DNA from 2 places in the Metasolibacillus sp. FSL H7-0170 genome. Region 2 is predicted to be linked to the other one. Evidence: predicted binding sites of a transcription regulator. Region 2 holds the regulator's gene; the other holds the start of a gene.

Region 1 (3,417 bases), 840 kb from region 2:
ACGAATTTTAAGGGATATGCGCAACAGTGTAAATCGCATTGTGAATTGTGAAACAGCGAATTTGAATAAAACGATTGGTGCTGCATTGCGCCAAGTTGAAAATATACGTTATATTGATAATGCCATTGGGCTTGATCAACTGCCTGAAAAGCTGCGTGAAATTGCACGTCTGCGTGTAGAGTATCAAGATGTGACATTGAAGGAGCTAGGCGAAATGGTATCGACGGGTGTTGTAAGTAAGTCAGGTGTCAACCATCGTTTACGTAAAATCGATGAAATTGCAGAGGCAATTAGACGCGGAGAAAAAATTTAAGCTAATAGTAGAAAAATTTTGAAAACGAATACAAAATACGATGCGTATACATTGTTCTTTTCCTATCAATTCGATAAGATAAGGTTACAATAATAGATGAGCGGTAATGGAAAGGGAGAAAAGGGAATGACTGAAAATCAAGTAGAAGTCAAATTAAAATCAGGATTGCAGGCTAGGCAGGCAGCGCTTTTTGTACAGCAAGCAAATCGCTATAAATCTGATGTCTTTTTACAAAAGGACAATAAAAAAGTAAATGCCAAATCGATTATGGGAATTATGAGTTTGGCAATTGCGAGAGGCACACAAGTAACCCTAATAGCTACTGGTGAAGACGCAGAAAAAGCAGTTGCCGCACTGACGGAATTTATTGAGCAAGAAGACTAAGCAACTGTAAGTAGGAGAAAAAATATGTATAAATGTAGAGAAGCATCAAATGAAGAAGTTCAATTTGTTGAGGAGGAATTAACGAAATATAATTTACGAAAAAAGCCGCTATTACAAGAAAAAGAGTTCATTTCTTTTAAGCATGTAGTGGAGGACGATGGCAAAATAATCGGTGGTGTATTTGGTTATTCTTCCTACTATAAAATTGGCTATATTGATACATTGTGGGTTGATGAAAATTATCGTCATAAAGGAATCGGGACAGTGCTTTTAAAAGCAATTGAAGCGGATTTATATGATTTTGGTTGCAAGGTCATTCGTCTTGAAACTTTTGATTTTCAAGGACCTGCATTTTATAAAAAGAATGGTTATGAGGAATTTGGGTCGCTCTATTACCCAAATGCAAATCTTTATGAAATCTTTTTAAAAAAATAAGGAAATATTGTTGCGGTCAGATTGCATTTGCCAACTGACCGTTTTTTAGCGAGAAAGAATGAGGCTGTCCGAAAAGATGTGCACTTTTCGGACAGCCCCGTCCCTTTTCTTTATTCATAAAACCGATAAACCTCTATTGCTCGCTAATTTATATTCAAATGATAGTTGTCATGAATTAAATAAGTCTGTCATAAGTAGTTTAAAGAGAGGTGGATAAGGCTCAATCGGTACAGTGTGATATCGCCTTTATCCATCAACTCCCTCTTATGAGTCAATTAGGCTGCTAAACTAATTGGCTCATAAATCAGGTCTTGCTATACAAAATATTATATTGAAACAGTAAAATGGTGCCCTCGGAGGGAATCGAACCCCCAGCGGAAGAACCGGAATCTTCAGTGTTATCCATTACACCACGAGGACAAGTGCAAAAATTGTGCAAAGCTCTGAATGGTGATAAAATCATCGTATATGCAAAAATTAACGACTTTTCAATTATACAAACGACAGCTGAATATTTCAAGATAAATTTTCGGAGTTTATATTTGACCTTTCTTGACTATTGCGTGTATGATAAGAATACAGTTGAAGGAGCTTAGCTTTTCAACAATGAGCATATGAATTTACCTTTTATAAAGGAGGATTTTTCAATGAATTTAATTCCTACAGTTATTGAACAAACAAACCGTGGTGAGCGAGCTTACGATATTTATTCACGCTTACTAAAAGACCGTATTATTTTATTAGGCAGTGCAATTGATGATAATGTAGCAAACTCAATTGTAGCGCAGTTATTATTTTTAGAGGCAGAAGACCCAGATAAAGATATTTCTTTATACATTAACTCTCCTGGTGGTTCAATTACAGCAGGTATGGCTATTTACGATACAATGAACTTCATTAAACCGAAAGTACAAACAATTTGTATCGGTATGGCTGCGTCGATGGGGGCGTTTTTATTAGCTGCTGGTGAGCCAGGGAAACGTATGGCATTACCAAACGCAGAAGTAATGATTCACCAACCACTTGGCGGTGCACAAGGGCAAGCAACTGAAATTGAAATTGCCGCAAAACGTATTTTACACTTACGTGAAAAATTAAACACAATTATGGCTGAGAAAACAGGTCAAGATTATGCAACAATTTCTCGCGATACAGACCGCGATAACTTCATGACGGCTGAGCAAGCAAAAGCATACGGCTTAATTGATGAAATTATTGAGCGCAACCAAGTGAAATAATAGAGGCGTCCAAAAAAGCCGTGCGATTGCCGGCGTTTTGGACGCTTTTGTTAATGTTTCTTCAAAGGGTTCACACAGGGAGAAACGCAAGAAGATTTTATCACGATTCAGCAGGAAACTCCCACCTCCACAGGCGCAAGATGAATCCTGATTCAGTAGGTGTTCAAATACCTGCTGAATCATGATAAGGCCTCCAGCAGATGTCACAGATTTTGAAGAGGAGCTTTTCGAGCAAGCTCGAAAAAATCTGGACGCAATTACGCCTCGGCGTAATTGATGAAAATCGGAAAAACACTAGATTTAGCAGATTGTTTTCGAGTGAAGGTGAAAAGCAAATTTTCATGGTATATGTAAGAGCCATTGCTTTTTTATCGAAAAATCCTAATTCACCCATCTTCACTTAGAAGAAACACTGTTACTCTCACTATTAAAGATAGTCTTCTTTATTTCCATAAGCATATCTTTTAAAAAGCATCCTCAAAAAACGTCCCACAAGCAGGCGAAAGCACTGCTTGTGGGACGCTCTTTTAGTTTGGCATGTTTTTTGCCATTTGACCTTGACCATACATATTAAGCATCGCTTGCATATCAGGGCCTGACAATTGAGGCACTTGATAATTGCCTTTTTTGTTTTGATAAATAGATATTTCATAGGCCATTTCAATACAGTTTGGTACAGAATCCTGTAGGACACGGCGTAACACAGGGTTACACGTTTCGAGTGCAGCCTTTGTTTTGCCTGTAGCACCAACTTTATGAACGCTTAATAAGCAGCCAGCGATGATAGCATCATCTAGCTCGTTAGCAGCTTGCATTGGTTTTTTTGGTTCACCTGGTGTGATACCATATTTGAAATCATTTCCTGTTTGCATATTGTATGTGCGTGTAGGATGCTGTGGGTCGTGCCCCGTTTTGTATGCTTCGACAGTAATATTATATTCATCGAGCATAAAAGCATATTGCTTGTCCATAATAGAAAGTAGCTCTGGGTCTTGCACATGGTCACGCAGCAAAACGCATTGATTTAAGCCACCAATCATTGCGCTT
Region 2 (3,417 bases):
TACTTGGTTAGATATTTGATAAATATTACCCAAATTTTCGCTGCCCTCTCCATATATACCACGCACAACCATCCCTAAACGTGTCATCATTTGGATGAGGACATTCATTTGCTTAGACATTGTTAATGCTGGTAAATGCATCATAATGGATGCCCGTAAACCTGTACCTACATTTGTTGGACAACTCGTTAAATAACCAAACTGCTCATCATATGCATAGCTCACTTGCTTACCTAAGCGATTATCTAGCTTACTCGCCTGTTCATACGTCTCCATCAACTGCAAGCCCGGGCTCAAAACTTGAATGCGTAAGTGGTCCTCCTCGTTAACCATTACACTTGTCGATTCATCTAATGATAAAAGGACCGCCCCTGATTCTTTATGCTTTGCTAAATAAGGGCTAATTAAATGCTTTTCTACTAACAATTGACGCTCTAATTGTGATAAGTCCGCCATTCGAAAATAAGAAAAATTTAATTGCTCTTGTGGTGTGAGCAATGCCTTCATAAGCTTTTCCTGTACGTCATTTGCTTCTTGCTGTGAAAAGCTAAGCGGAAAGCGTGTATTGGCGATATTTCTAGCAAGTCGAATACGAGTCGTCATGACAATATCTGAATGCTCACCATATTCGGCGATGCACTTAGGCGCATGTTTTAAAAAATGCTCGATATTCATACGTCTACACCTCCAGCATCAAGCTTTTGCTGAATTAATTTTATTTCGTCACGCATTTTAGCAGCGTCCTCAAAGCGCTCTTCCTCAATTGCTCGCTGCATTTGCTGACGGATGCCCTCTACTTTTTGCTTGAGCTGCTCCATACTAATGACTACTGATTTCCCTGTATGTGATGTACCTGCCTGTAAACGGCTAAGCACGGGGGGCAACTGCTCCCGGAATGTATCATAGCACTCAGCGCAGCCAAACTTCCCTTGCTTTAAAAATTGGCGATATGTGAAGCCGCATGACGGACATGTGCTTGGTGTGGTCTTTTTTTCCTCTGCTTGCGTGCTTTTCCACATCGGTACACCAAACCAATTTGAAATAAGCTGATGCAGGCTGACAGGTTCCTCCTGTATATCTGTCTGGAACGGATGGAATTTGGATGCACAATGCTCGCAATAATGCTTTGCGACCGCTTGCCCATTTTGTACTTTTGTCACCGTGACAGTTGCGTGTCTCTGTTTACAATGTTCACAAATCATGCTAATCACCTACCTATTTATTATCGTATTTCAACGTAATAAGCATCGCCTTTACTATATATGCACGAACTTGGTCACGTAGTGGTAACGGCAATGCTAATGTGGAACGGTCGACTGCTGCTAATATCAACTTGGCTTCTCGTTTCGTAATAATTTCTTCGTCTATTAAACGATATACCATATGCTCAACTGCCTGTTGCGTTACCGCTTCTCCAGCCTGCTCCATCATATTGTCAATAAGTGCTGCTTTAGAGTGAATCTCAACACGTAAAATACGAATATAGCCCCCGCCGCCACGCTTACTTTCTACTAAATAACCTCGTTCCGCTGTAAACCTTGTATTAATAACGTAATTGATTTGAGACGGAACGCATTGAAATTTATCTGCAAGCTCACTGCGTTTTATTTCAATATGCTCTTGCCCACTTAATTCGAGAACTTGTTTTAAATAACCTTCAATTATATCAGATATATTCCGCACGATTGTCTCTCACCTCAATTCCATAACTGACTTTGACTATCTTTGACTTAATTATAAAAACAGCGAAATCGAAATGCAATTAAAAGACCTTACAATGTAAAAATTCAATTAAGAAGGACAAAATTAGCACAAAAAAAGCAAAACCTCTACATTCGAAGTTTTGCCATTTTTTATACTTTTAAAACTTATACCCAGCGTCCGACAATTGGATACTCCCATGTTGTTTCGTTGACCGCTTTGATAATACCGATAATCGGCACCACAAATAGCATTATAGAGAAGATAATTAAGAATGGAATACCAATTAATATCCAAGATAAAAATGCAGAAATTGTAATAAGCACCCACATCACACCTTGGAATAATAATGCCTGTATCGATAAACGCTTCACTTCACTATCTGTACTAATTAAGAAAAATAAAATAGGTACTAACACAGGTGCAAAAAATGCACTTGCATGAATAATTACTTTTGACCATTTGTCTTCCATAATGTATCAACCTCTCATTTTAAAAAGTTTGTACTTTATATACGGTAGAACATCATTGAAAGTTTCATTTTTTTAAGTTCCTAATTAATAAGGTCCTGTATCATCTGGATTATCTCCAGCCTGTGGGAAAAGGAAATAGGAAATAACAGCCGCGAAAAAGACAGCTCCTACAATAATCAAAAATTTGTGCAATGAAGGCACATCTTCAAATCTATTAAATAGCATCATTGTGGATGAAACTCCGACAACAGCTGTAAGTGGAACGACATACTTTAAACGTCCCTTATGAAATTTCATTGTTCGTTACTCCTTCATTAGTTGATACATTTAATTTTACCTTGTAGCTTCTAAAAAAACAAATCGAATCACGTATATACTTCCGATAAGAGATTGCAAAACTCGTATTTAAAATAGTACAATAGGAACGTTATGTTTTTTATTTTTTAAGATAGAGGAACTACATAAATTATGGGATGGAGAAAATAATGGCGAATTGGTTTACAAAAAAGACTACGGAACAATCAACTTTTTTCGAAACAGCAAAGTATATACAACAAGTTCAACTAGATGTTAATAATTACCCTGATTTAGCGAAACAACTACAATTGCTTAAATTGACAACAGAGGACTTAGCTATTTTGAAGCAGCTTCAACCATTTGCCAAAGATTTAGTCCCTATAATGGTCGAGCAATTTTATGGAGCAATTAGCTTACAATCCAATTTAGTAGCAATCATTCAAGAAAATTCGCATATCGACCGCCTAAAAGGCACATTAACTAAGCATTTAAACGATATTTTCGATAGTAAAATTAATACAGCCTATATAGAAGAGCGCAAAGTTATTGCACATGTACATGTGCGAATTGGCTTGAAATCGAAATGGTATATAGCATCCTTCCAATCATTAATGTCAACATTTATCGAATTTATTAATGATTTAGATTTATCAAAAAGGGAGTGTATTAGAGCTATTAATGCCTTCTCTAAAGTAATTAACTTTGAGCAGCAGCTTGTTATTGAAGCTTATGAAAACGAAGAGGAGCGCATCCGTCTAGAGCTCGAGGCATCTAAGCACGCATTGATTAATACACTGCAAGACACTTCGCGTGAACTAAGTTATACGAGTGAGGAAACATCTGCGTCACTCCAAACAATTTCTCATCAAGCAGGTGGCATTAGCTCTGCTACTGAGCAAGGCCTGGCTTTTGTTGCAGAAACAGAAGAGAAATCAAATTTAGGAAG

What was found. The regulator CtsR, encoded in region 2, represses protease genes until heat stress. The targets are predictions, from matches to a motif close to ATGGTCAATAAAGGTCAAACA.
Region 1: a site for CtsR is predicted at 1,672-1,692, ahead of clpP (ATP-dependent Clp endopeptidase proteolytic subunit ClpP). Genes of this name have one in related genera too.

Annotation. Positions count from the first base shown of each region.
Region 1 covers NZ_CP151964.1:3,420,386-3,423,802, forward strand. The annotation lists gene whiA (DNA-binding protein WhiA) at 1-313, shown strand, start outside; gene MHH70_RS16005 (HPr family phosphocarrier protein) at 440-697, shown strand; gene MHH70_RS16010 (GNAT family N-acetyltransferase) at 722-1,132, shown strand; tRNA gene MHH70_RS16015 (tRNA-Arg) at 1,478-1,552, opposite strand; gene clpP (ATP-dependent Clp endopeptidase proteolytic subunit ClpP) at 1,780-2,370, shown strand; gene MHH70_RS16025 (hypothetical protein) at 2,332-2,553, opposite strand; gene MHH70_RS16030 (spore coat protein) at 2,898-3,417, opposite strand, start outside.
Region 2 covers NZ_CP151964.1:2,576,608-2,580,024, reverse strand. The annotation lists gene MHH70_RS11990 (protein arginine kinase) at 1-675, opposite strand, end outside; gene MHH70_RS11985 (UvrB/UvrC motif-containing protein) at 672-1,202, opposite strand; gene MHH70_RS11980 (CtsR family transcriptional regulator) at 1,216-1,683, opposite strand; gene MHH70_RS11975 (DUF4870 domain-containing protein) at 1,869-2,174, opposite strand; gene MHH70_RS11970 (acyltransferase) at 2,259-2,471, opposite strand; gene MHH70_RS11965 (globin-coupled sensor protein) at 2,660-3,417, shown strand, end outside.